Linked DNA regions of Aquibium oceanicum. The protein of the gene in region 1 interacts with the protein of each later gene in a pairwise test. Links are inferred from orthologs where the notes say so. Each region holds a gene or a part of one and is shown on either strand. Other genes may lie near its edges. The genes, in order: ccmE and BSQ44_RS25260.

The links.
Region 2: the proteins of ccmE (region 1) and BSQ44_RS25260 interact in binary tests that used the Escherichia coli proteins (3 or more experiments, as listed by UniProt). The link is inferred for Aquibium oceanicum from one-to-one orthologs.

What each region holds. Positions count from the first base shown.
Region 1 is NZ_CP018171.1:1,851,713-1,867,716, forward strand. The notes cover bases 2,026-5,014. They hold ccmE (cytochrome c maturation protein CcmE), read left to right. Parts: upstream 2,026-3,297; coding sequence 3,298-3,732; downstream 3,733-5,014. Other genes in these bases: BSQ44_RS09215 (hypothetical protein), read left to right, coding at 2,026-2,065; ccmI (c-type cytochrome biogenesis protein CcmI), read left to right, coding at 2,156-3,301; BSQ44_RS09230 (heme lyase CcmF/NrfE family subunit), read left to right, coding at 3,748-5,014. Also shown: BSQ44_RS09205 (response regulator transcription factor), read left to right, coding at 1-99; BSQ44_RS09210 (ATP-binding protein), read left to right, coding at 96-1,502; more of BSQ44_RS09215, read left to right, coding at 1,670-2,025; more of BSQ44_RS09230, read left to right, coding at 5,015-5,736; BSQ44_RS09235 (cytochrome c-type biogenesis protein), read left to right, coding at 5,742-6,212; BSQ44_RS09240 (bifunctional alpha/beta hydrolase/OsmC family protein), read left to right, coding at 6,252-7,502; BSQ44_RS09245 (Do family serine endopeptidase), read left to right, coding at 7,638-9,158; BSQ44_RS09250 (response regulator transcription factor), read left to right, coding at 9,349-10,023; BSQ44_RS09255 (sensor histidine kinase), read left to right, coding at 10,025-11,449; BSQ44_RS09260 (bifunctional [glutamine synthetase] adenylyltransferase/[glutamine synthetase]-adenylyl-L-tyrosine phosphorylase), read left to right, coding at 11,491-14,397; BSQ44_RS09265 (PAS domain-containing sensor histidine kinase), read right to left, coding at 14,428-16,004. UniProt on the Escherichia coli protein: Heme chaperone required for the biogenesis of c-type cytochromes. Transiently binds heme delivered by CcmC and transfers the heme to apo-cytochromes in a process facilitated by CcmF and CcmH.
Region 2 is NZ_CP018171.1:5,146,253-5,158,436, reverse strand. Bases 3,631-6,366 are described here. They hold BSQ44_RS25260 (heme ABC transporter permease), read right to left. Parts: upstream 5,513-6,366; coding sequence 4,748-5,512; downstream 3,631-4,747. Other genes in these bases: ccmB (heme exporter protein CcmB), read right to left, coding at 6,015-6,366; BSQ44_RS25255 (ACT domain-containing protein), read right to left, coding at 5,570-6,010; ccmD (heme exporter protein CcmD), read right to left, coding at 4,572-4,742; BSQ44_RS25270 (DsbE family thiol:disulfide interchange protein), read right to left, coding at 3,991-4,575; BSQ44_RS25275 (helix-turn-helix transcriptional regulator), read right to left, coding at 3,631-3,989. Also shown: BSQ44_RS25290 (septation protein A), read left to right, coding at 1,281-1,934; BSQ44_RS25285 (pyridoxamine 5'-phosphate oxidase family protein), read left to right, coding at 1,936-2,556; BSQ44_RS25280 (YybH family protein), read right to left, coding at 2,765-3,229; more of BSQ44_RS25275, read right to left, coding at 3,297-3,630; more of ccmB, read right to left, coding at 6,367-6,680; heme ABC exporter ATP-binding protein CcmA, read right to left, coding at 6,682-7,284; BSQ44_RS25240 (zinc-ribbon domain-containing protein), read right to left, coding at 7,344-7,649; aconitate hydratase AcnA, read left to right, coding at 8,008-10,701; BSQ44_RS25230 (DUF1127 domain-containing protein), read right to left, coding at 10,810-10,950; xseA (exodeoxyribonuclease VII large subunit), read right to left, coding at 11,110-12,184. UniProt on the Escherichia coli protein: Required for the export of heme to the periplasm for the biogenesis of c-type cytochromes.

The DNA.
Region 1 (16,004 bases):
GTCGAGGTGTTCGTCGGGCGCTTGCGCAAGAAGATGGGCCTGGACCTGATCGAGACGGTGCGCGGCATGGGGTACCGGATGCGAGAGCCGCAGGAGTGAGCACCCAGGCGCCGCACCAGGCGCGGCCCGCCAGGCGCAACGCGCTGAGGATCGGGCTTCGCTCGCTGTCCTTCCGCGTCGTCACCTTTTCCACGGTTTGGGCGGTCGTCGCCCTCGTGGTGATCGCCACGCTGATTTCCGCGCTCTATCGCGTCTCGGCCGAACGCAGCTTCCGCAGCCTGCTCGTAGCGCATCTCTACAGTCTCGTCGCGGCGGTGAGCGTTTCCGACGAGGGCGAGTTGCAAGGGACGCCGGCGCTTTACGACGTCAAGTTCTCACAGCCCGGTTCCGGCTGGTACTGGGCCGTGGAGCCGGTCTCGCCGGGCCTCGCCGGCGGCATCCGCTCCTCCTCCATGTCCGATCCGATTCCCGCGCCGTCGGAAGCCGAGGTGCCGTTCGACAGCCAGTTCCAGCGCATTTACGAGACCGTCGGCCTGTCTGGCGAACGAATCGACGTGGTTGAGAACGACTTCATCCTGGACTCCGACAACCGGATCGCCCGGTTCCGCGTGATGGGGAACAGGAGCGAGCTGGAACTGGACATCGCCGACTTCTCACAACAGCTCTACACCTATCTGACGCTGTTTGGCGTCGGCATGATCGCAATCAACGCCATCGTGATTCTTTTGGGACTGCGTCCTTTGGATCAGGTGCGCAACGCGCTGGCCGAGGTGCGGGAAGGAACTGCCAAGAAACTCGACGGCAGGTTTCCCTCCGAGATCGAACCGCTCGCCAGCGAGACGAACGCGCTGATCGAGAACAACCGTCGAATCGTCGAACGGTCGCGCACGCAGGTCGGCAATCTCGCCCATTCCCTGAAGACGCCGGTGGCCGTACTCCTCAACGAGGGACGCGCGATGGGCGGTGAGAAGGGGAGGCTCATCGTCGAGCAGGCGGCCGCGCTTCAGCAGCAGGTGGAGCACTACCTTCAGCGCGCGCGCATCGCCGCCCAGCGCGACAGTGTCGTCTTCCGCACGCCGCTCAAGGAGCCGCTGGAACGGCTGTTGCGGGTGTTCCGCAAGCTCGACCCGAAGGTCGACATTGCCTTCGAAGGCCCGGAGCGCGAACTCGTCTTCGCCGGGGAGCGGGAGGATCTCGAGGAGATTACCGGCAATCTCCTGGAAAATGCTGTCAAATGGGCGCGGTCCGCTGTGCGCGTGCGGCTGGCGGAGGAGGCGGGACGTATCCTGCTGACGATCGAGGACGATGGGCCGGGCATTCCCGAGGAACAGGCGCGCGAGGCGCTGAAGCGCGGCACGCGGCTCGACGAGACCAAGCCCGGGACCGGTCTCGGGCTGGCGATCGTTCACGATCTCGTGCGCGAATACAGCGGCGAACTGGCGCTCGATCGGTCGGAACTCGGGGGGTTGAAAGCCGCGATTCGCCTGCCGTCTGCGGGATGACGTTCGACGTTACCGGCCCTCGCAAGGCAGTGGCGGCTCCAATGAGAAACGAAGGGCTCGGGTTTCCGGCGAGCCCAATTTCGGTCATAGATCGACGTTACCGCCCCGATGCTTCGGTCGCAGTCACGCAAGGGAACAATCGAGCGATGCCCACAGCCGCGAAAGCAATGACGCTTTTGGCAGCCTGCCTTTCGCTTGGCGCGTGCACGACCACGTCGCTGACGAGCGGCGTGACCGCCCCGACGACGAAGGATTCCATCATCGCCCAGATGAACGGCGGCCTGATAGGCGGCGAACTGGGCAGCAAACTGCCTGAGCGTGAGCGCCGTAAGGCGCTGGAAGCGGAGTATCGCGCACTCGAATACACGCCGGCGCGAATGCCGGTGACCTGGAACACCGAGGACGGCCGGCTTTCAGGCTCGGTTGTGGCTGCCCAGCCCTATCGGGTCGGCTCCCAGGACTGTCGCCAGTACAGCCATACGATCACCGATGGCGGCCGCGAGTCGGAGGCGCGCGGCACGGCCTGCCGCAACCCCGACGGCAGCTGGACGCCGCTCACCTGAATGATGGGTCCGCCAGCCAGTCCGCTGCCGCCAAATAGCCGCACGCAAGGGCGATTGGAATGCCCTCCAACCATCGCTATTTGAGGTCGCATGGTTTTCTGGATCGTGCTCGGACTGCTGACGGTGATCGCCAGCCTCGCCGTGATCCTGCCGCTCGCCGGCAGGCGCGAGGAGGCCGCGCCCGGTTCCGTGCATGACATCGAGGTCTACCGGGACCAGCTGGCCGAAGTGGAGCGGGATGCGGAGCGCGGTCTGATCGGCAGGCATGAAGCCGAGCAGGCGCGAGCCGAGATCGGCCGGCGGATCCTGAAACTCGACAGCACGGAGAAGAGCGAAGGCGGGAAGCGCCGGGGCGAGACGGCCGTCGCGCGTGGGCTCGCGATGGCAGGCGTGCTGGCGGTGCCGCTGGTGAGCTGGGGGGTGTACAGTTCGATCGGATCGCCGGAGCTTCCGGGTCAGCCGCTCGCAGAGCGGCTGGCGAAGAACCCGGGCGAGAGCAGCATCGACGAACTCGTGGCGCGGGCGGAGGCGCATCTTCGCGCCAATCCGCAGGACGGGCGCGGCTGGGACGTGCTGGCGCCGATCTATGCCAGGCTCGAACGGCCGACCGAGGCGGCGACCGCCTATCGCAACGCCATCCGCCTTATTGGGCCGACCGCGGCGCGCGAGACTGGTCTCGGCGAGGCCCTGATGATGTCGGCCGGCGGCGTGGTGCGTGCCGACGCCGTCGACGCCTTCCGGCGGGCGCTGGAAATCGACCCGCAGGATCCGAAGGCACGGTTCTATCTCGCCACCGCCATGGCGCAGGAAGGCAGGATGTCGGAAGCCGCCGATGCTCTGCGCGCGATGCTTGCCGACCTGCCGCAGAACGCGCCCTGGCGCGAGGTCGTGGAGCAGTCCATCGCACGGGCCGAGGAAGAGGCATCCCGCAGGGGCACGGCTCCTCCCGGCCCGACCCGCGAAGACTTCGAGGCGGCGGGCGAGATGAGCGCCGACGATCGCAGCGCTATGATCGAGATCATGGTTGCTCAGCTTGATGAGAGGCTAAGGGAGAACCCGGACGACCGGGAAGGCTGGCAACGCCTGGTGCGCTCCTACATGGTGCTCGGCAAGGCGGACGAGGCACGCGACGCCCTCACGCGCGGCGTCGCCGCGCTCGGCGAGGACAGCGCCGCGGCGCGAGAACTCGTGGCCTTCGCGGCGGAACAGGGCGTGAGGGGCGTGGAAGAACGATGACGCGGAAGCAGAAACGGCTGTCGATCATACTGGGCGCGCTGGCCTTTGTCGGCACCGCGACCGGGCTGACATTCTATGCGCTCGGGCAGAAGACCTCCTACTTCTACATGCCGGCCGACCTCACGACCGCGAGCATCGCACCGGGACAGCGCATCCGGCTGGGCGGGCTGGTGGAGGACGGTTCGATCGTGCGCGGCCAGGGCACGCGTGTCTCGTTCGGCGTCTCCGACGGTGGCGGCAAGGTCGAAGTCGTCTATGATGGGCTCCTGCCAGACCTGTTCCGCGAGGGGCAGGGCGTGGTGACGGAAGGCACGTTCGGCGCCGACGGAACCTTCGTCGCGGACAGCGTGCTCGCCAAGCACGACGAGAACTACATGCCCAAGGAAGTCGCCGACAGCCTGAAGGCGCAGGGCGTCTGGCAGGAAAACTGAGGGAGGCCGCAGGCATTGGTCGAAACCGGACATTTCGCGCTCGTCCTGGCGTTCGCGCTGGCGCTGGTCCAGTTCTTTCTGCCGCTTGTCGGATCGCGCACGGGTGATGCGCGCCTGATGGCGACCGCCGGGCCGGTCGCGGTGACCGGTTTTGCCATGACCGCGATATCCTTCGCGGCGCTGACCTCCGCCTATGTGCTGTCGGACTTCTCGGTCCTCAACGTCTTCGAGAATTCGCATTCGCAGAAGCCGCTGCTCTACAAATTCTCGGGCACCTGGGGAAACCACGAGGGCTCGATGCTGCTGTGGGTGCTGATCCTGACCTTCTTCGGTGCCCTGGTGGCGGCATTCGGCCGCAACCTGCCGGCGACGCTGCGCGCCAACGTGCTGTCGATCCAGGGACTGATCGGCTCGGCCTTCTTCCTGTTCATCCTCGCCACGTCCAACCCCTTCGCCCGGCTCAATCCCGCGCCGATCGAGGGTCAGGACCTTAACCCGGTGCTCCAGGACGTCGGCCTGGCCATCCATCCGCCGCTGCTTTACCTCGGCTACGTCGGCTTCTCCGTCTGCTTCTCCTTCGCGGTGGCGGCGTTGATCGAGGGGCGCATCGACGCCGCCTGGGCGCGCTGGGTACGGCCGTGGACGCTGGCCGCCTGGGTGTTCCTCACCGGCGGCATCGCGATGGGCTCCTTCTGGGCCTATTACGAGCTCGGCTGGGGCGGGTTCTGGTTCTGGGACCCGGTGGAGAACGCCTCCTTCATGCCGTGGCTCGCGGGAACCGCGCTGCTCCATTCCGCGATCGTCATGGAGAAGCGCTCGGCCTTGAAGATCTGGACGATCCTCCTGGCCATCCTCACCTTCTCGCTGTCGCTGCTCGGCACCTTCCTCGTCCGGTCCGGCGTGCTCACCTCTGTGCACGCGTTTGCGACCGATCCCACCCGCGGCGTCTTCATCCTCGCCATCCTCACGCTCTTCATCGGCGGTGCGCTGGCGCTGTTCGCCTGGCGGGCGCAATCGCTGGCGCCGGGTGGCATCTTCCATCCGATCTCGCGCGAAGGCGCTCTGGTGCTCAACAACCTTTTCCTGAGCACCGCGGTCGCCACCGTACTCGTCGGCACGCTCTATCCGCTGGCGCTCGAGGCCGTGACGGGAGAGAAGATCTCGGTCGGCGCGCCCTTCTTCGACCTGACCTTCGGGCCGCTGATGGTGCCGCTGCTCATCGCCGTGCCTTTCGGTCCGCTGCTCGCCTGGAAGCGCGCGGATCTCTGGGCTGCTTCGCAACGCCTGGCGTTCGCAGCGGGCGGGGCGCTGCTCGTCATTCTCTTCGTCGCGCTCTTTATCGATCGTGCCTCGGTCTTCGCCGCCCTCGGGATCGGGCTCGCCGCCTGGATGATCCTCGGCGCCCTCACAGACCTCGCGCTCAAATCCGGCATCGGCAGCGTCTCCCCCGGTGTAGCGCTGCGCCGCTTAGCGGGACTGCCGCGCTCCGCCTTCGGCACGTCGCTGGCGCATCTCGGCCTGGGACTGACGACGCTCGGCGTCGTTTCGGTGACGTCGCTCCAGACCGAGCACATCCTGACCATGAAGCCCGGCGATACTGTCGAGGTCTCGGGCTACCAGCTGCGGTTCGATGGGCTGCAGCCGTTCCAGGGGCAGAACTTCACCGAGGACCGCGGTCTGTTCCCGTTGCTCGATTCCGACGGCGACGTCCTGACGACCATCATGTCGGCGAAGCGGTTTTACCCGGCCCGCCAGATGCCGACGACGGAGGCGGGCATCTCGACGCGTGGTCTCAGCCAGATGTATGTCTCGCTCGGCGATCCCGTCGACGGCGGCGGCATCGTCGTGCGCATCTGGTGGAAGCCTTTCGTGACGCTGATCTGGCTTGGCTCGGTCGTGATGATGGGCGGCGGGATTCTTTCGCTTCTCGATCGGCGCCTGCGTGTCGGCGCGCCAGCGCGGCGAGCGAAAAAGGCCCGCGCGGCGACCGGGGCGACGGGTTGAACGCATTGCCCCTCCTGCGCACCCTCCTTGTGGCGCTCGCCATCGCTTTCTCGGCGACGGCGGCCTACGCCGTGCTTCCCGACGAGGTGCTGGACGATCCGGCACTGGAAGCCCGCGCCCGGCAGCTCTCGGCGGAACTGCGCTGCCTCGTGTGCCAGAACCAGTCGATCGACGATTCCAATGCCGAACTCGCGCGTGACCTGCGGATCCTCGTGCGCGAGCGGCTTGTGGCCGGCGACACAGACGAGGAGGTGATGGACTTCATCGTCTCGCGCTACGGCGAGTTCGTGCTCCTCAAGCCTCGTATGAGCTTCCAGAACCTGGCGCTGTGGGGAACGCCGCTGGTGGTGATTCTGGCCGGCGGCGCCTTCCTGCTCCTGCGCGGGCGCGGCGCGCGCCGGCAGCCGGGCCGGCTTTCCGCCGAGGAAGAGGCGCGGCTGGGCGAGATTCTGCGGGAGCGGGACCGCCCGAACTGATAGGCTTCCCCGGTCAACGGCAAAGGAAGGCTGTCGCCCATGGATCCGATCATACAGCGCGTGGAATTTCCCGGGCATTCGGGCGCGCAGCTTGCCGCGCGCCTCGACATGCCGAACGGTCCCGTGCGGGCTTATGCGCTGTTCGCGCACTGCTTCACATGCTCCAAGGACCTTCTTGCCGTGCGGCGGATCGCGGCGGACCTCGCGCGCGCCGGCATCGCCATACTGCGTTTCGATTTCACCGGACTGGGGTCGAGCGAGGGTGAATTCGCATCGACCGACTTCTCCTCCAACGTCGGTGACCTGATCGCCGCGGCGGAGTTCCTCCGCGGAAGCTATGAGGCCCCGGCGCTGCTGATCGGCCATTCGCTCGGCGGCGCGGCCGTGCTCGCCGCGGCGCGGGACATCCCGGAGGCGCGTGCGGTGGTCACGATCGGCGCCCCAGCCGATACCGGGCACGTGCTCAAGAACTTCGGCGCAAGCCTTCCCGAGATCGAACGGGACGGCGAGGCCGAGGTGAAGCTCGGCGGGAGAAGCTTCCGCATCGGCCGCCAGTTCGTCGACGACGTGCGCGCCACGAGGCTCGCCGACAGCATCGCCGCGATGCGCAAGCCGCTCCTCATCCTGCATTCCCCGATCGACCGGATCGTCGGCATCGAGAACGCGACGACGATCTTCACGGCGGCCAAGCACCCGAAGAGCTTCGTGTCGCTGGACAAGGCCGACCATCTCCTCACCAATCCCGACGATGCCGCCTTCGCCGCCTCCGTGATCACCGGCTGGTCGTCGCGCTACCTCAAGGACGACAGGCCGCAGGGGGAGGAAGCGATCGAGCGCGTCCGGATCATGGAAACCGGGGAGGGCAAGTTCCAGAACGCCGTCCAGGCGGGTCGCCATCGTCTCTTCGCCGACGAACCGCCGAGCGTCGGCGGCCTGGACACAGGGCCGTCGCCCTACGATTTCCTGTCCATCGCACTCGGCGCCTGCACGTCGATGACGCTGCGGATCTATGCCGACTTCAAGAAGCTGACGCTCGGGCGCATCAGCGTCGACGTCTCGCACAGCAAGATCCACATGAAGGATTGCCTGGAGTGCACCGACGAGGAGCGGGGTTCGAACAAGCGCATCGATCAGTTCGAGCGGGTGATTTCGATCGAGGGAGACCTGCCGGCGGAGATCGCCGAAAAGATCGAGGAGATCGCCAAAAAGTGCCCGGTACACCGGACGCTGGAATCCTCCTCGCGGGTGCGGACGGTGGTCCGTAAAGCTGAGGTTGCGCAGCAGCGATAGGAATATTGCTGCCAATCCGCCGGCAACATTACGAAAGTTTCATGTGCCGGAAATGGCGCGGTAATGTGAGTGTCACTAGATCACTGTCCGAGGATGCCCTCAGAAAGCATTCGAACCTGAAAGGACAGGACACACATGAAAGCTCCATTCCAGACCAGTGCCCGCAAGCGTTTCGTGGCCGGGGCCGCCTCGGTCGCCATCGCCTCGGCGATCGGCTTCGGCGCCGTCACCTCCGGTACGGCCCCGGTGATGGCTGAGGCCGTCCGCGTCGAGTCGCAGCAGTCGACGGGCTTCGGCGACGTCGTCGAGAAGGTCTCGCCCGCCGTCGTCAGCGTCCGCGTGAAAGCCAAGATGCAGCCCGCCGCCGCCGGTCCCGATTCCTTCTTTGGTGGCCAGGGCCTCGACAATCTTCCCGACGATCATCCGCTGAAGCGCTTCTTCCGCGATCTTCCGGGCTTCGAGGACGGCCAGCCGCAGATGCGCCCCGGCCGCCCGGGTGGCAGCCAGCGCGCGCGTCCCGTATCGCAGGGCTCCGGCTTCTTCATCTCCGAGGACGGTTACCTCGTCACCAACAACCATGTGGTCGAGGGCGGTTCCGAACTCACTGTGGTCATGGATGACGGCACCGAGATCGACGCAAAGCTCGTCGGCACCGATCCCCGCACCGACCTCGCGCTGCTGAAGGTCGATGAGGAGCGCAAGTTCGTCTACGTCGATTTCGCCGATGACTCCAAGGTTCGCGTGGGCGACTGGGTCGTGGCCGTCGGCAATCCGTTCGGCCTCGGCGGCACCGTGACCGCCGGCATCGTGTCGGCGCGCGGACGCGACATCGGCGCCGGTCCCTACGACGACTTCATCCAGATCGACGCGGCGGTGAACCGCGGCAATTCGGGTGGTCCCGCCTTCAACCTCAACGGCGAGGTCGTCGGCATTAATACCGCGATCTTCTCGCCCTCGGGCGGCAATGTCGGCATCGCCTTCGCGATTCCCGCGTCGGTGGCCAAGGACGTGATCGCGGAGCTCAAGGAAGACGGCTCCGTCGAACGCGCCTGGCTCGGCGTCCAGATCCAGCCGGTGACGGACGACATCGCCGAATCGCTCGGCATCGAGGGCACCGACGGCGCCCTGGTCAGCGGGCCGCAGGACGACAGCCCGGCTCGCAAGGCCGGAATCGAGGCCGGCGACATCATCGTCGAGGTCGACGGCAAGGCCGTGGAATCGCCGCGTGAACTGGCCCGCATGATCGGCCGCATGAGCCCTGGCGTCACCGCCGAGGTGAAGGTGCTGCGCGATGGCAAGGAGAAGACCATCGAAGTCAAGCTCGGCGAAATGCCTGGTCTCGAAAAGCAGGCCTCGGTCGACGAGCCGGCCGAGGAAGAAGGCTCGATCCTCGAGGATTTCGGCCTGACCGTCGCGCCGGCCGAGGAAGGCGAGGGTGTGGTCGTGACCGACGTGCTTGCCAACAGCGATGCCGCCGATCGCGGCATCCAGACCGGCGACGTCATCGTTTCGGTCAACTCGCAGCCCGTGAAGAGTGCGTCGGCCATCGAGAAGGCCGTCAATGACGCCTCGGACGCCGGTCGGAAGGCGGTGCTGTTCCAGCTGAAGCGCGACGAGACCAGCCGCTTCGTGGCCCTTCCGGTGGCGCGCAGCTGATCGGTCCCGGGCCGGCGATCCTCTCTCCTTCGCCGGCCTCGGGCGGAAGAACCGGAAGCGACGTATCGCGTAGCGTTTCCGGTCGCAGCGGCAGCGGGTTGCAAGGCCCGCTGCCGTTTTCGTAAGAGGAGTATAGAAACAAATGGATGCCGAGGCGGTTCTCGCCCCCGATATCGGGTACAAGGCGGGCATGAAGATTCTTCTGATCGAGGACGACCGGGAGGCGGCGGAGTATCTTGAGAAAGCGCTCACCGAGGCCGGCCACACCACCCACGTCGCGGGCGACGGCGAGACCGGTTTCGCGCTGGCCGACAGCGGGGACTACGACGTCCTGATCGTCGACCGCATGCTGCCACGCCGCGACGGGCTTTCGGTGATCGCCGGATTGCGGGCACGCGGATCCGAGACGCCCGTGCTCATCCTTTCCGCGCTGGGCGAGGTGGACGACCGCGTGACGGGCCTGCGGGCCGGTGGCGACGACTACCTGACCAAGCCCTTCGCCTTCAGCGAACTGCTCGCCCGCATCGAGGTGCTGAAGCGTCGCGCGGGTGCGAAGGACGTCGAGACGGTCTACCGCGCGGGCGACCTGGAGCTCGACCGGCTTTCCCACACCGTGCGCCGCTCCGGGCGCGAGATCACGCTGCAGCCGCGCGAATTCCGCCTGCTCGAGTATCTCATGCGTCACGCCGGCCAGGTGGTGACGCGCACCATGCTGCTCGAGAACGTCTGGGACTATCACTTCGACCCGCAGACAAACGTCATCGACGTCCACGTCTCGCGGCTGCGCGGCAAGATCGAGAAGGGCTTCGACAAGCCGATCCTGCACACGGTCCGCGGAGCGGGCTACATGCTGCGAGCCGGCTGACTTGCGCCTGCCGCCGATCATCAAGACGACGGCGGCGCGCCTTTCGGCGCTCTACCTGCTGCTGTTCGGCGCCTTCGCCATCGTCCTCGTCTTCTACATGACGTCGGTGTCGGTGCGCATCCTGGCCGGCCAGACGCAGGAGACCATCAACGAGGAGACGTCGAGCCTCGTTCGCGCCTACGAGCGCGGCGGGCTTCTATTCCTCGTGCGCGTGGTCGAGCAGCGAGCCCGGCAACCCGGCGCCAATCTCTATCTCGTGGCCGACGCCAACGGCCGCATCCTGTCGGGCAACGTCGAGAGCCTCCAGCCGGGGGTACTCGAGACCGCGGGCTGGACGGAGCGGCCCTTCTTCTACCAGCGCTATGGCGAGGGTGGCGGTGCCGCTCCGGGAGGCGGTGCCGCGACGACCGGGCCGCACGAGGCGATCGCGCTCGTCATCCGGCTTCCCAACCAGATGATCCTCCTGGTCGGCCGCGACCTCGGCGAGCCGGAGCGGTTTCGCAAGGTGGTGCAGCGCGCGCTGATCCTGTCGCTGGGCTTCATGGGGCTTGGCGCGTTCCTGATCTGGTTCTTCGTCGGGCGCACGGCGCTCAGGCGCATCGACAGTGTCTCGGAGGCGAGCGCCCGTATCATGGGCGGCGACCTTTCCGGCCGTCTGCCGGTGACCGGTGCGGGCGACGAGTTCGACCGGCTGTCGGAAAATCTCAACACCATGCTGTCGCGGATCGCTGTCCTGAACGAGGGGCTGAAGCAGGTCTCCGACAACATCGCGCACGATCTGAAGACGCCGCTGACGAGGCTGCGCAGCCGCGCCGAAGCGGCGCTCGCGGGCGCCGAGGACACCGACGATTACCGTGAGGCGCTTCAGGCCACGATTTCCGAGTCCGACCAGCTCATCCGTACCTTCAACGCGATCCTCATGATCTCGCGGTTCGAGGCCGGATATTCGACTGAATCGACCGAAAGCCTCGACCTGGCGACGGTCGTGGCCGACGTCGTGGACCTGTACGAGCCGGTCGCGGAGGAGAGCGGCGTGGCTATGGACGCGCATGTCACCGGGCCGCTGCTGGTCTCCGGCAACCGCGAACTGGCGGCGCAAGCCTTGTCAAACCTCGTCGACAACGCCATCAAGTATACAGCGGGGCAGGCGGACAGCCCTCGCGTGACCGTTTCCGCATCTCGATCGGGAGGAGAAGTGCGGGTTTCCATCGCCGACAATGGCCCCGGCATACCGGCCGAGGACCGCCAGCGCGCCACGGAGCGTTTCGTGCGTCTGGAAAAGAGCCGCTCCCGGCCCGGCTCCGGGCTGGGCCTGAGCCTTGCCAAGGCGATCATGACCTTCCACGGCGGCCGGATTGAACTCGACGATGCGGCCCCCGGCCTCAAGGTGACGATGATCTTCCCCTCGGCGCGGAGCTCGGCGTGAGCGACGCCGCGCCGGAAGGCCGTGCCTGGTTCGGCGCCGAGATGCCGAACCTGTCCACGCTCGATCCCGGGCAGGCCAGGGAGGAGCTGGACGAGATCGCCGAAGCGGCGGGCGAATGCGACGCAACCCGGCTTGCCGATCTTGCGCGCGGCGAGGGCAAGCTCGCCGGCTTCCTCGGCGCTGCCGCGACGCTGTCGACCTATCTTCGCGATGCCATGCGGCGCGATCCCATGATGCTCGAACGCCTGTTCGACGAACCCTGGGACGCACGTGTGGAGGCGATCATCTCCGACATCGGTGCGCTCGGGCGCGGCGACGAGATGACCGAAAAGAGCCTGATGGCCGACCTACGCAGGCGCAAGACCGAGGCACACGCGCTGATCGCGCTCGCCGATCTGGCCGGAGCCTCCGACACGGGTCGGACGATCGGCCTGCTCAGCCGGCTCGCCGACGCCTGCGTGCGCGCCGCGATCCGCTACCTGCTGCGCGAAGCGCACGAGCGGGGAAAGATAGTCCTGCCGGACCCCGACGATCCGGAGCACGGCTCGGGCTGGATCGTGCTCGGCATGGGCAAGCTCGGCGCCGGCGAGCTCAACTTCTCCTCCGACATCGACCTGATCCTCTTCGTCGATCCCGAGGCTCCGGCGATCAAGGACCCGCTGGATGCGAGCGATCTCTATTCGCGGCTGGCGCGGCGAGTGGTGCGCATCCTCTCCGACCGCACCGAGAACGGCTACGTGTTTCGCACCGACCTGCGCCTGCGGCCCGACCCCGGCTCCACCCCTCTCGTCATCCCCGTGGAAGGCGCGCTGACCTACTACGAGGGCAGGGGACAGAACTGGGAGCGCGCGGCCATGATCAAGGCGCGCCCGATCGCCGGCGACCTAGAGGCGGCCGAGGCCTTCCTGAAGGAGATGCAGCCCTTCGTCTGGCGCAAGTACATGGACTATGCAGCGATCGCCGACGTGCACTCGATCAAGCGCCAGATCCACGCCCACAAGGGCCACGGCGAGATCGCGGTGCGCGGCCACAACGTAAAGCTCGGCCGCGGCGGCATCCGCGAGATCGAGTTCTTCGTACAGACCCAGCAACTTATCGCCGGCGGCCGCTTTCCCGAACTGCGCGGTCGCGAGACGATCGCCATGCTCGGCAAGCTCACGGAGCTCGGGTGGATCGGCGCCGACGCGCGCGACACGCTTGTGCGGCAGTACTGCTTCCTGCGCGACGTCGAACATGCCATCCAGATGGTCGCCGACGAACAGACGCACGAACTGCCGGAGGACGACGAGGGGCTCGAGCGGATCGCTCGCATGCGCGGCTTTACCTCCGCCGACGCCTTCGCGGATGCATTCCGCGCCTCGCTGAGGGAGGTGGAGAGCCACTACGCCGCCCTGTTCGAGACCGCGCCGCAGCTCTCGGGGGACATCGGCAACCTCGTGTTCACCGGCGACGTTGACGATCCCGACACTCTCCAGACCCTTTCCAATCTCGGCTTCGAGCGCCCGAGCGACATCTCCCGCGTCATCCGCACCTGGCACTTCGGCCGCTACCGCGCCACGCGCTCGGCGGAGGCGCGCGAGCGGCTGACGGAACTGACGCCGGCGCTGCTGCAGGCCTTCGGGGGCACGCACCGCGCCGACGAGGCGATCATCCGCTTCGACGAATTCCTGAAGGGACTACCGGCCGGCATCCAGCTCTTCTCGCTGCTCCAGTCCAATCCAGACCTGCTGCGGCTGCTGGCGACCATCATGGGTGCTGCGCCCCGTCTCGCCGCGATCATCACGCGCCGGCCGCACGTGTTCGACGGGCTTCTTGATCCCTCGCTGATGACGGAGCTTCCCAACAAGGCCTATCTGGCGGAGCGGCTGGAAACATTCCTCGGCGCCGCCGGGGTTTACGAGGAACGGCTCGACCGGCTGCGCATCTTCGCGCTCGAGCAGAAGTTCCTCATCGGCATCCGGCTGCTGACCGGCGCGATCGACGCGACGCGAGCCGGCAAGGCATTCTCCGATCTAGCCGACCTGTCGATCGGTGCCGCCTTCGACGCGGTGCGGCAGGAGTTCGCGCGCCGCCACGGCGAGGTCGCGGGCGGCCGGGCGGTAATCCTCGGCATGGGGAAGCTCGGCAGCCGCGAACTGACCGCGGGTTCCGACGTCGACATGATCCTGCTCTACGATCATGCCGCCGACGCCGACGAGTCGGACGGCGCTAAGCCGCTCGCGCCCTCGCAATACTACGCCCGCCTGACGCAGCGCCTGATCTCGGCGGTGTCGGCGCCGACGGCGGAGGGCGTGCTCTACGAGATCGACCTGCGGCTGCGGCCTTCCGGCAACAAGGGACCGGTCGCGACCCATCTGGAAGCGTTCCGCAAGTACCAGCAGACGGAAGCCTGGACCTGGGAGCACATGGCGCTGACGCGGGCGCGCGTGGTGGCGGGCGACGCAGGTCTTGGCGACGAGGTGGGCGGCGAGATCGCGACAATCATCGCCGCGCCGCACGATGCTACCAAGGTTCGGCAAGATGCCTGCGAGATGCGCGCCCTGATCGAGACCGACAAGCCGCCGCGCGACATCTGGGACCTGAAGCTCATCCCCGGCGGGCTGATCGACCTGGAATTCATCGCACAGGCGGCGGGGCTGCTCGGGCAGGTCGAGGCGGAAAACCGCACCACCTCGACGGCGGAGGCTCTGTCGCACCTGTCCGAGCGCTTCTGCGACGGGCAGGCGCGGGAGGAGCTGACGTCGGCCTACCGCCTCTTCACCGGCCTCGCGCAGGTCTCGCGCCTCTGCCTCACCGGCGACATCGACCGGGACGACATGCCGCCGGGGCTGGCGGACCTGCTCCTGCGCAACACCGACCTGCCCGATCTCAAGGTGCTGGAGGCGCACATCGAGGAAACGGCCGGACGCGTACGGGCGCATTTCGACAGGCTGGTCTGCGGAAGGTAGCTTCTTCAGGCAGGTTGTGCGCAACTGGCGTTAGGCCGCCATCTTCATCTGGCTGACCGGAATTCGCACCGAGACGATGGTGCCTTCGCCTTCGCTGGATTTGATCTTCAGGACGCCGCCATGCATTTCGGTGAGCGAGCGCGAGATCGCGAGGCCGAGGCCCGAGCCGGTGTGGTTCTTGGAGAACTGGTTCTGCACCTGCTCGAAGGGCCGGCCGAGCTTCTTCAGCGCCTCCTTCGGGATGCCGCAGCCATTGTCTTCGATCGACAGCACGAAGGCGCCGGAGACCTTCTTCGCCTTGACGAGAATCCTGCCGTTCTGGCCGGTGAACTTCACCGCGTTCGACAGGAGGTTGATGACGATCTGCTTGATCGCGCGACGGTCGGCATGGAGCGTCGCGTGCTCGGCGATTTTCGTGCCGATCGAGATCGATTTCGCGTCCGCCTGCACCGAGATCACCCGGATGGCCTCGGCCATGAGCTTGTCGAGGTCGATTTCCTCGCGCTGCAGCGAGAACTGGCCGGCCTCGATTTTCGACATGTCGAGGATGTCGTTGATGACCCCAAGCAGGTAGCTGCCGCTCGAATGGATGTCCCGGGCGTATTCTTCGTAGCGGTCAGAGCCGAGCTTGCCGAACAGACCCGACTGCATGAGTTCCGAAAAGCCGATGATGGCGTTGAGCGGCGTGCGCAGCTCGTGGGACATGTTGGCCAGGAATTCGGATTTCGCCCGACTGGCGGCTTCCGCCCGCTCCGTCTCGCGCATGTATTTGCGGTTCAATTCCGACAGTTCCACCGCGCGCTCCTCCTCCGCCCGGCGGGCGAGGCTGAGATCATGGATGGTCGCCATGAGGCGGCGTTCGCTGTCGACCAGCTTTTCCTGGTTCTGCTTCAGCAGGGTGATGTCGGCGCCGATGGACACGACGCCCCCGTCGCGCGTCTTCGACTGATTCACCTGCAGCCACCGGCCATCGGCCAGCTGCCGCTCGAACGTCGCGCCGTCGCGGCCGTTGGTGCTGGCGAGCTTGCGCTCGAAGGCGTAGCCCTTCATCCGGGTTTCCAGGTCTGCCCGCGCGGTGCCTGAGACGACGTCGGGATCGGCGAGCCCCATCTGTTCCTGGAACTTGGTGTTGCACATCACGAGGCGATCGTCGGAATCCCACAGCACGAAGGATTCCGAGATGTTCTCGATGGCGGTCCTGAGCCGCATGTCGGCCATCTCGGACTGGCGGGCGAGCTTGTGCTGCTCGGTCACGTCGACGGCGATGCCGATCAGGTGGATCTCGGAGGCTTCGGGATCGATGACCTGCGCCTTGGCGCGCATCCAGACCCAATGCCCCGCCGCGTGCCGCATGCGGAACACCTGATCGATCTGGTCGATCTCGCGGGCCACGATCTGGTTGGCGAGGTCGAAGAGGTCGGCATCGTCGGGATGGATGATCGCGGAGACGACGCCGAAGGACAGCATGTCCTCGCAGACCTCGTAGCCCAGCATGTCGTACATCGACCGCGACCAGTACATCTTGCCGCGTGCCATGTCCCAGTCCCACAGCCCGCAACGGCCGCGCACCAGCGCGAGGTCGATCCGCTGATGCGCCTGCTCGTAGA
Region 2 (12,184 bases), 3.3 Mb from region 1 along the record:
CGAACCCACCGAAGCCGTCAAACCGGAGGTCGAAAGGAAAAATCAGCCGCCGGCCGAAGAGAAAACGGCAGACAAAACGCCGGAACCCGCGCCGGAGCAGCCACCCGCATCTCCGCCTGCGTCCGAAATCCTGCCCCCACTGCGCGCTCCCTCTCCGGTTCGCCCCGATCCGCTGGCCGACGACGTGGCGCCCGAGCCGGAGGCGGCACCGAAACCGGCGGCTTCTGGCGGGGAGCCGCCTCGGGGCAGGGTGACCGTCGGCAAGGCCGTCGAGCGGAAGTCGGAAGCCGCGCCGGCACCGGCCGAGCCGCAGCCGCGCCCGAACTGGCTGCAGCGACTACGCGAAGGTCTTTCGCGTTCGTCCAAGGAGCTTTCCGGCAATATCTCCGGCGTCTTCACCAAGCGGCGCCTCGACGAGGATACGCTGCAGGACCTTGAGGACGTGCTGATCCGCGCCGATCTCGGCATGGAGACGGCCATCCGCATCACTGATTCGCTCGCCTCCGGCCGCTACGGCCGCGACGTATCGGACCTGGAGGTCCGCACCGTCATGGCGCAGGAGGTCGAGAAGGTTCTCGGTCCCGTCGCCCAACCGCTGGAACTGGACCTGTCGCACAAGCCGCACGTGGTGCTGGTCGTCGGCGTCAACGGCACCGGCAAGACGACCACGATCGGCAAGCTCGCCGCGAAGCTCACCGCGGGCGGACTGTCGGTGATGCTGGCGGCGGGAGACACCTTCCGCGCCGCAGCGATCGAGCAGCTGAAGATCTGGGGCGAGCGCACGAACTCGCCGGTCGTCTCCTCCAAGCTCGGCGCCGACGCGGCGGGCCTCGCCTGGGATGCCTACGAGAAGGCGAAGGAGGCGGGGGCCGACGTACTGATCATCGACACGGCCGGGCGGCTCCAGAACAAGGCCGAGCTCATGGCCGAACTGGAGAAGATCGTCCGCGTGCTCGGCAAGCTCGATCCCGAGGCGCCGCACACTGTGCTTCAGACGGTTGACGCGACCACCGGACAGAATGCCCTCAACCAGGTCGAAATCTTCCGCAACGTGGCGGGGGTGAACGGGCTGGTGATGACCAAGCTCGACGGCACCGCTCGCGGCGGCATCCTGGTGGCGATCGCCGCCAAGCACAAGCTGCCGGTCTACTTCATCGGCGTCGGCGAACAGGTCGACGACCTCGAACCCTTCTCGGCCGGCGACTTCGCCAAAGCCATCGCGGGCGTGGCCTGACCGGGCCGCAAGTGCCCGGGAACACGATCCGCGGACAAGGAACGTCATGCAGGAACCGATCTTCGAACGAGAACCCGCCGATCCCAAGCGCCGGCACATGAACCCGCTGCTCAAGCTGGTGCTGGAACTCGGTCCTCTGATGGTCTTCTTCTTCGCCAATTCGCGCGGCGAGTGGCTGGCGGAGCGGTTCCCGTCGCTCGGCGAGCTCGGCGGGCCGCTGTTCATCGCGACGGGCCTCTTCATGGTGGCGACCGCGCTCGCGCTCGCGGTCTCCTGGCTCCTCGTCCGGACCTTGCCGATCATGCCGCTGGTGTCCGGTGCCGTGGTCTTCGTCTTCGGCGCGCTGACGCTGTGGCTGCAGGACGAGACCTTCATCAAGATGAAGCCGACCATCGTGAATTCGCTGTTCGGTGCCGTCCTTCTCGGTGGCCTGCTGTTCGGCAAGTCGCTGCTCGGCTACGTCTTCGACGAGGCCTTCAAGCTCGATGCCGAGGGCTGGCGCAAGCTGACGCTGCGCTGGGGGCTGTTCTTCTTCTTCCTCGCGGTGGCCAACGAAGTCGTCTGGCGGAGCTTCTCCACGGATTTCTGGGTCGCCTTCAAGGTCTGGGGCATCATGCCGATCACGCTCGTCTTCACTTTCAGCCAGATGCCGCTCATCATGCGGCATTCCACGGACGAGGCGTTCAAGAGAAAGGGCTGACATGGAGTATCTGACGACCCGCGAGGAACTGCGCGCGATCTACAAGACCCCGGCCCCCACCGAAGGCTCCATCCGCAAGGAGCTTCGCGCGCTCGATGCCCATTCCAAGAACTTCCTGGCGAAAAGCCCCTTCGTGCTGATCGGCTCGTGCGATGGCCAGGGCAATGCCGACGTGACGCCGAAGGGCGACAAGCCGGGTTTCGTCGCCGTTCTGGACGACCACACCCTCGCCATCCCCGACCGGCCGGGCAACAACCGGCTCGACACGCTGGAAAACATCCTGCGCGATCCGGCGGTCGGGCTGCTCTTCCTCATCCCGGGCATGAACGAGACGCTGCGCGTCAACGGACAGGCCCGCATCACCACCGACGAGGTCCTGCGCACCCGTCTCGCCGTCGACGGCAGGCTCCCGGCTTCCGTGATCGTGGTGAAGGTGCTCGCCTGCTACATGCACTGCGCCAAGGCGTTCATGCGTTCGGAACTGTGGAAGCCGGAAAGCTGGCCGGCGCGCGCCGAGATGCCGACGCTGGGCCAGATTCTCAAGGACCAGCTTGCGCTACCTCAGCCCGCGCGCGAGACGGATGAGTGGCTGGACGACGCCTACGCCAAGTCGATGTGGTAGGAGAGGAGACGCCGGTGACGATTTTCATTTTCTGTAGGCAAGTCTTCACCGGCGTTTGGAAACCGACAGATAGCGAGTAGGCTCTTGATCGCCAGCGCTGCGTTGACATCCTCGCGCGTTGCGCTGTCTTGAAGTGTTATCCTACAGTTCCGAGAAGGTTGCCGGTACGACCAGATTCCGCGCCGGAGCAGGATGGCGTTTCGGCAGACTACCTCTTCATTTGCATGTCTCCATACGGATGGTCGATTACCATCAGCCATCCTCCATTCACCTGCCTTCGTAGGACGGCGATCGAAAGCCCGCTATCCTCGATCGGTGTGCCGTCAGGAGCTTTTCCTGTCATCGCCCAAGGCATGAGATGCAGGGCTATGTCGCCGGCCTCGACGACTTCATGGCCATGATAGGTGAATTTCGGCTCCACGGCGAGGAAACCCTCGAACAGGGCGCGTAGTGCCGTTTCGCCAGAAGACGGACTGCCCGGCTCACCGACAACGACAGCGCCATTCTCATATGTCTCGAGCACAGCTTCGACGTCGCCGGCGGCGAAGGCGGTCGTCATCGCCTCGATGACGGACAGAATGCGTCGCGACTCTTTGTGTTCGGTGGCAAGTGCAGGCGCGGCGGCAATGGCGAGCGACGCGGCGAGAGAGGAGAGGAGAGGAATGGTCGACATGAGGGAAGTCTCCGTTGGTTGCGGAGGAGCGATAGCGCATGGCGCTGCCAGATTTCGGCAGTAGCGCTCAGTGGGACGGATTCTGCTCTTCGCGTTTCCGCCACTCCTGCAACAGGTCGTGCTTGCGGCGGGGGTATCGCATCCCAGTTTCGCAAACCTCGACGATACGGTCGCCCCGGAAGTGCCGGATCGCCTCCCGCAATTCGCACCAGGCGACGACGACCCGCACACGCTCAAAGAAGCCGATGGCGATAGGCCAGATCGTGCGACGGAGATGGGCATCGCCCGTCTTGCCGTAGGCAATCTCCACTTTTCGTTCCGTCCGGATGGCGCGGCGGATCACAGCCATATCGATCGAGTCCACTACGGCCTCGTCCACAGGTCCAATCATCAAGCTCGACGTGTCGATGTTGTGGCGCAGCCGCTCCGGCAGGACGTTAGCGATCTTGGCCATGGCACAGGAGGCCGCGGCGCCGAGACGTTCGTCAGCTCTCTCGGCAACCCATGCAGTGCCAAGCAATAGTGCCTCGATCTCGTCGTCGCCGAACATGAGCGGGGGCAGGACGAAGCCGGGTCTGAGCACATAGCCAAGCCCCGGTTCGCCCTCAATAACGGCTCCCTGCCCGCGCAGGGATTCGATGTCGCGATAGAGCGTCCTGATACTCACGCCGGTCTCTCGCGCCAAGTCGGATCCGCTGACCGGGTTGCGGTGACGGCGCAGAATCTCGATCAGCGCAAGAAGCCTCTCAGCGCGCGACATGTCAGGCTCCCGGCGTTGGCTCCGCCAGCGCCTTCTCGATCTGCGGCATCAGCTCGCTCTCCACGCTTTCCGCCGTGAACGGGCCGACATGCTTCCACAGGATGGTGCCATCGCGGCCGACCAGGAAGGTTTCCGGTACGCCGTAGACGCCCCAGTTGATCGCCGTTCGGCCATTCCCGTCCACCCCGATCGCGTCGTAGGGGCTGCCGAGTTCGCCGAGGAAGCGGCGGGCGTTGGCCGGGTCGTCCTTGTAGTTCAGCCCGACGATGCGGAAGCGGTCGTCCCCTGCCAGCTGCATCAGCAGCGGGTGCTCCTGCCGGCAGGGTGCGCACCACGAAGCCCAGACGTTGACCAGCGTCACCTCGCTCGCGAGGTCGGCATTAGTGAATCCCGGTACGCCGGCGCCTTCGAGCGGCGGCAGGTCCGTCGGCGGCGCGGCTTGGCCGATGAGTGCGGAAGGAATGGTGGAGGTGTCCCGGCCCGACATCAGTTGTGCCAGGAACAGGCCCGACAGGACGAGGAAGGCCACCAGCGGAATGAAAACGATCCAGCTGCGCGACTTCCGCGGGCTTTCCTCGACGCTCAAGCTTTGTCCTCCCGCGCGCGCTCGGACCGGCGGCGCACGCCGCTCGCCTCGAGTTCCGCGAGTTCGGTCTTGCGCGCCCGCTGATCGAGGAGCGCCCCGGCGATCATCGCGACGATTGCGATCGCCGAAATGCCGTAGGCGGCGGCGACGTAGAGCGCATGGGTCATCGTCGTCAGTCCGCCTTGCGGTCGGCGCGGCGGGCGCTGACGCGGCGCATGGCGGCCACCCGACGGCGCCAGATCTCGGTGCGGATCGCCATCAGGTGCAGCGTGAAGAAGAGCAGCGTGAAACCCAGCGCCATCGTAAGCAGCGGCCAGAGCAGGCTCGGATGGATCGTCGGTCCGTCGAGACGCATCACCGAGGCCGGCTGGTGTAGCGTGTTCCACCAGTCGACCGAGAACTTGATGATCGGAATGTTGACGAAGCCGACCAGCGTGACGATAGCCGCCGCGCGCGCGGAGCGGCTCGGATCGTCGAGCGCGCGTGTGAGCGCGATCAGGCCGAGATACATCAGGAAGAGCACGAACACGGAGGTTAGCCGCGCGTCCCAGACCCACCAGGTGCCCCACATGGGCTTGCCCCAGATGGAGCCGGTGATCAGCGACAGCGCGGTGAACACTGCGCCGATGGGTGCCGCAGCCTTCAGCGCGACGTCGGCCAGCGGATGGCGCCAGACCAGCGTCCCGATGGCCGAGATCGCCATGATCGAGTAGCACATCATGGCGAGCCACGCGAAGGGCACGTGGATGTACATGATGCGCACGGTGATGCCCTGCTGGTAGTCCTCGGGCGCGGTAAACGCGAGCCACAATCCGACCGCCAGCACGATCGCCGTAAGGCCCGCGAGCCAGGGCACGACGGCATTGGCCAGCGCGACGAACCGCGTGGGATTCGCCAGATCGGTCCAGCGTGAGGTTGCAAGCGTGGTCTGGCTCATGGGCTTCTCATAGAATTCCTTGGCACGAGCCGCAATTGACCGTCGTCAAACCGGCGATCAATTCGATGCGACGGGTCCGCGGCCGATCGACCCGGCTTGCGCTTCGGAGGCGATGTCCTTCAGGATCGCCAGCGCATCCTCGGCCCTGTCGGACGGTACGAAGAGGTGGTCGTGATGGAAGGCCGAGACCGGATTGACGCCGATGCCGGCAGCGGCCAGGCGCGGCAGGATCGCGGCGAGGAACCCGACCGCCTCCAGCGAGGAGTGGATGTCGAGCGTGATCATCCGGCAGGGGAACGTGCATTCGATGCCGAGGAGGGTCGCATCCTCAATCGGCAGGACGAGGGTCGTTCCCTCTCGCTCGAAAAAGCGCATGAGGATGCCGGCGTCCTGCGGCAGCGGCTGACCACGTTTCACGCTGGCGAAGACGAACACCCGGTCGTCGAGGCGGGGGCGCATCGAGGCGAGAAGCGTTTGCAGGTCCGTCTCGCCCGGCATCGCGTCAGTCCGCCGACCACCGCAGGGCGGCCGCCGCGGCCAGCGGGCCGAGCACCGCGAAGAACATGGTCAGTGCCACCATCAGCAGGAACGGCGGCAGGAACGGGTCCGGCTCGGTCACAGCGCCATAGCTCGCCGACACGCCGAAGATCAGCACGGGTATGACCAGCGGCAGCACCAGCACCGAAACCAGCAGCCCGCCGCGCGGCAGGGAGACCGCGACCGCGGCCCCGGCCGCGCCGATGAAGGCGATGGCCGGGGTGCCGAAGAGCAGCGTCAGAGTGGCCGCGCCGATGCCGACCGGGTCCATGTTCATGAAGAGCCCGAGGAGCGGCGCGGCGATCACCAGCGGCAGGACGCTTGCCGTCCAGTGCGCGAGACATTTCACCAGCACCGCCAGCGCGAGCAGATGCCGTCCGCCGCTCATGATCAGGAGATCGAGCGAACCGTCGTCGCGGTCGGCCTGGAACAGGCGGTCGAGCCCGAGCAGGCTGGCGAGCAGCGCGCCGATCCACAGGATCGCCGGGCCGATGCGCGCAAGCAGATTCAGGTCCGGCCCGACGCCGAAGGGGATCACCGCCACGACCGCGAGGAAGAACAGGATGCCAACCAGCGCCCCGCCGCCGGCGCGGATACCGAGCCGCACGTCGCGGACATAGAGGGCCAGCATCTCAGGCCCCCATCCTCAGTTCGTGCGTCCACTCCAGCCCGAGCGGCAGGTGGGTGGCGGCGAGGATCATGCCGCCGTCCTCGAGATGCGTCCGCATCAGGTCCGCGAACTGCTTTTCGGACGCCCTGTCGAGGCCGGCCGTCGGCTCGTCGAGCAGCCAGACCGGACGGTAGCTGACCAGCAGCCGAGCAATCGCGATGCGACGCTTCTGGCCGGTCGACAGGTAGCCGAGCGGCAGGTGGCCGATCTCTTCGAGGCCCACCATCTCGAGCGCTTCGGTAACCGCTAGGTGCGGCTCTCCCATGTAGTCGCGCCAGAAGCCGAGATTCTCGCGCACGCTGAGCGCCGGCTTCAGCGCGTTCTGGTGGCCGAGATAGTGGCTGGCCGAGGCGATGTCGGGCCACCGGGCGTCCGCGTCCGCGATCTCCATCGTCCCGCCCGAGGAAGGAAGCAGGCCCGCCACGATACGAAGCAGCGTCGACTTGCCGGAACCGTTGGGTCCCGTGACGAGCAGCCCCTCACCGTCGGCAAGCGTGAAGGAGATGCCGGAAAATACCGGTTCGCCGCCCCGTTCGCCGGAAAGTTCCCTGGCGATCATCCGCATGCAGAAGCCATCAATTCACCTCCAGTCCGCTGAGAACACAAGATGCCTATCAATGGAAATCAAACCCGTTCGGTGCCGCAGTATGCGCACAGGCGCGCCTTCGGTGTCCGCAAAGGCTTCCCACACTCGGTGCAATCGGGTCCGTACATGCTGGCGCGGTGATGCCAGATTGCATTGACATTGGTTTCGTTCATTCCGGTCATCTTCTCGAACAGCGCCAGCGCGGGAAGCCGCTCATCCCCCTCAGCAAGTGTGTCCAGCGCTTCCGGCAAGGCTGAGCCGCTCTCTCGGCGATATCGCGCGACCTGCTCCAGCGATTGGATGAGCACTGGTTGCATGATCGCCCACTCGTCCTCTGTCAGCATCGGGAGGTCAATCTCGCATCGCCAGCAATACCTTACGATCGGCATCGTCTGCCGCCGCGTTCGCCCGATAGATCGTCCGCCACGAGACGCATGCGAAATCCGTTTCCCGTCCGCTGAAAGTCGCATTGCGATGCAGCATTATTCCCGCCCGCGACACTGGAACTCTTTTTAGAAATTCTCTAAGAGATCAGCAACCGTGCCAGCGGTCAGCATGGAAGCCAATTACGCCGAACGGCGCCACCTCCCCGCAAGGGGCGCGGTACCCGGGAGCGGATAGCGGAAATGACCGTACCCGCACCTTTGCTCACCTTGCACTGGCGTCCGTTTCCAATCGGCAACAGACAGTTAGGGATCGCACGTGTCTAATTCTCTCGACAGCTTCAATTGCCGCCGCACCCTCAAGGTGGGAGACAGGGAGTACGTCTACTTCGACCTGACGGAGGCCGAGAAGAACGGGCTCGACGGCGTGTCGCGCCTGCCTTTCTCGATGAAGGTGCTCCTGGAGAACCTGCTGCGCAACGAGGATGGCCGATCGGTCACCAAGGCCGACATCGAGGCGGTGAAGGACTGGCTGGCCGACAAGGGCTCGGCGGGACACGAGATCGCCTACCGTCCGGCGCGCGTGCTGATGCAGGATTTCACCGGCGTTCCCGCCGTCGTCGACCTCGCGGCCATGCGCGACGGCATCAAGGCGCTCGGCGGCGATCCCCAGAAGATCAACCCGCTGGTGCCGGTCGACCTCGTCATCGACCATTCGGTGATCGTCGACGAGTTCGGTACGCCGATGGCCTTTGCCCGCAATGTCGAGCTCGAATACGAGCGCAACGGCGAGCGCTACCGCTTTCTGAAATGGGGCCAGCAGGCCTTCCAGAATTTCCGTGTCGTGCCGCCCGGCACCGGCATCTGCCACCAGGTGAACCTCGAATATCTCGGCCAGACTGTCTGGACGAAGGACGAGGACGGCGCGACGGTCGCCTATCCCGACACCTGCGTCGGCACCGATTCGCACACCACCATGATCAACGGCCTCGGCGTGCTCGGCTGGGGCGTCGGCGGCATCGAGGCGGAAGCGGCCATGCTCGGCCAGCCGGTGTCGATGCTCCTGCCCGAGGTCGTCGGCTTCAAGCTCACCGGCTCGATGAAGGAAGGCGTGACCGCGACCGATCTCGTGCTGACGGTCGTGCAGATGCTGCGCAAGAAGGGCGTCGTGGGCAAGTTCGTCGAGTTCTTCGGCGAAGGGCTCGCCTCGATGACGCTCGCCGACCGAGCCACGATCGGCAACATGGGTCCGGAGTACGGCGCGACCTGCGGCTTCTTCCCGGTCGACAGGGAGACACTGAAGTATCTTACGATTTCCGGCCGCGAAAAGGATCGCATCGCCCTTGTCGAGGCCTACTCCAAGGCGCAGGGCATGTTCTGGGAGCCCGGTGCATCCGAGCCGGTCTTCACCGACACGCTGGAACTCGATCTCGGCGACGTGGTGCCCTCGATGGCCGGACCGAAGCGTCCCGAGGGGCGCATCCCGCTTCCGGGCATTGCCGCCGGCTTCGAGGAGGCACTGGTCAAGGAATACAAGAAGGACGCTTCCGAGGCCGACAAGCGCTGGAAGGTGGAAGGCGAGGATTTCGACCTCGGCCATGGCGACGTGGCGATTGCGGCCATCACGTCCTGCACCAACACGTCCAACCCGTCGGTGCTCATCGGTGCCGGCCTTCTGGCCCGCAACGCCAACCGTCTCGGCCTCAAGCAGAAGCCGTGGGTGAAGACCTCGCTGGCGCCGGGTAGCCAAGTGGTCGCCGAGTATCTCGAGAAGGCCGGCCTGCAGAAGGAGCTCGACCAGATCGGCTTCAATCTCGTCGGCTTCGGTTGCACGACCTGCATCGGCAATTCCGGCCCGCTGCCGCCGGCGGTGTCCAAGACCATCAACGACAAGGGCCTGATCGCGGCGGGCGTTCTGTCCGGCAACCGCAACTTCGAAGGCCGCATCTCGCCCGACGTGCAGGCCAACTATCTCGCCTCGCCGCCGCTGGTCGTCGCCTATGCCCTCGCCGGTACGGTCACCAAGGACCTGACCAAGGAACCGATCGGGCAGGACAGGGACGGCAAGGACGTGTTCCTGAAGGACATCTGGCCCTCCAACCAGGAGATCCAGGAGTTCATCCAGAAGCACGTCACGCGCGATCTGTTCGAGCAGAAGTACGCCGAGGTGTTCACCGGCGACGAGAACTGGCAGGCGGTGCAGATCCCGGCCGGGGAGACTTATGCCTGGGACGATGATTCCACCTACGTCCAGAACCCGCCCTACTTCGCCGGCATGCCGAAGAAGGCGGGCGACATAGGCAAGATCCAGGGCGCGCGCATCCTTGGCCTGTTCGGCGACAAGATCACCACCGATCACATCTCGCCGGCGGGTTCGATCAAGGCCGCTTCCCCGGCGGGGCAGTACCTCACCGACCACGGCGTTGGCGTCGCCGACTTCAACCAGTACGGCACACGGCGCGGCAACCATGAAGTCATGATGCGCGGCACCTTCGCCAACATCCGCATCCGCAACTTCATGCTGGGCGAGAACGGCCGCGAGGGCGGCTACACGATCCACTATCCCTCGAAAGAGGAGATGTCGATCTACGACGCCGCCATGCAGTACAAGCAGGAGGGCGTGCCGCTGGTCGTGTTCGCCGGCGTTGAGTACGGCAACGGCTCCTCGCGCGACTGGGCGGCCAAGGGCACCAACCTGCTCGGCGTCAAGGCGGTCGTCGCGCAGTCCTTCGAGCGCATCCACAGGTCGAACCTCGTCGGCATGGGCGTCATCCCCTTCGTCTTCGAGGAAGGCACGTCATGGGCCTCGCTCGGCCTCAAGGGCGACGAGAAGGTCACCATCGACGGGCTCGAAAACATCAAGCCGCGCCAGAAGATGATCGCCAAGGTCGAATATGCGGACGGAACGACCGCCGACGTGCCGATCATCTGCCGCATTGATACGCTCGACGAGCTCGACTACTTCAAGAATGGCGGCATCCTGCAGTACGTGCTGCGCGACCTCGCCGCCTGAGATCGCGGCACCCGCAAAACGAAACGACCGCCGTGAGTGATCCCGGCGGTCGTTTTCATTTCATGGGCGGAAAGGTGAACCCGGCCGCCAAATCTGCGATGAGGCCGATCAGCGGCCGCGGCGTGCGACGTGCGGGATGTCCGCGCGCGTGATGCCAATGTCGTCGAGCTCGCGGGAGCTCAGGCGGCTGAGTTCGTCGATAGCGCTGCGATAGCGGCGCCAGTTGCGATAGTTCTGGAAAATGTTCATCTCTGCGTCTTTCTACGGCAAATGCGATTTCACAATGCGCAGATAGGTGTTTTTGTGCAGTGCGAGAAGGGACGAAAACGCATGGATCGCCTGCGTTTTTTGCAGATCGCTCATTAATTAATCAGAAACTCTTCGCGCTTGCGAAAGAGGCGCAGCGGGTCAGAAGAGCGACCCTTGGCCGGCCGGCGGAGTTTTGGAAGATGGCGCTGCCTTGGGGCGCGGCTTCGCGGGGCCGACTTCCCCGACGATCACCGCGCCGGTCGAGGCGTCGGCGAACTGCAGGGAGACCTGGTCCCCGGCCCCGAGCGTGGCGGCCCGTTTGACCGGCGCGCCGGAGGCGTCATGGACAACAACGAAGCCGCGGTCCAGCACCGCCTTGTAGGAAAGGGAAGCATTGAGGCGCGCCGCCTGCGAGAGCCGGTCGGAAAGGCGCGCGAGCCGCACATCCGCTGCCCGGTCTGCCCGGCGGCCGAGGTTCGCCACGCGATCGTCGCAGGCCGACATGCGCCGTAGCAGCGGCTCCAGTCCCAGCCGCGCGGCGGAGCGGGCGAGCCGGTGGGAGCGGTCGCGCAGCAGCGCGGAATGCGCGCCGGGAATGCGCGCGCCGAGACGGGCGAGGTGGCGGCCGGCCTCGGCCATGCGCCGCTCCAGCGTGGCAGGGGTCAGGCGCAGGCCGGCGAAGCGGGCGCGCTTTCGCTCGATACCGACGTTGAGGCAGCGGTCGAGCCGGGCCGAGGCCTCGTCGAAGCGGCGGCGGGGCAGCGCGAGCAGCTGGTCGGCCGAGGGCAGGGCGCGCGCGGCGGCGCGCAGTGCCTGGCGCTTGCGGTCGAAATTGCGCGACGAGCAGTTCTTCAGCCGCGCGCCAAGGCTGGCGAGCGTTGCTTCGAGATCGGCCTTAACCGGCACCGCCATCTCGGCCGCGCCGGTCGGCGTCGGTGCGCGAACGTCAGCGGCGAGATCGATCAATGTCCAGTCGGTCTCGTGGCCGACGGCGGAGATGACCGGGATGCCGGAGGTCGCGACCGCGCGTACGATCGCCTCGTCGTTGAACCCCCAGAGATCCTCCAGGCTGCCGCCGCCACGCGCCACGATCAGGACGTCCGGTCGGGGGATCGCGCCGCCGGGCTGGAGCGCGTTGAAGCCGGCGACCGCGTTGGACACTTCCATGCCTGTCGTCTCCCCCTGCACGCGCACCGGCCACACCAGCACATGCAGTGGATAGCGGTCCGAGATC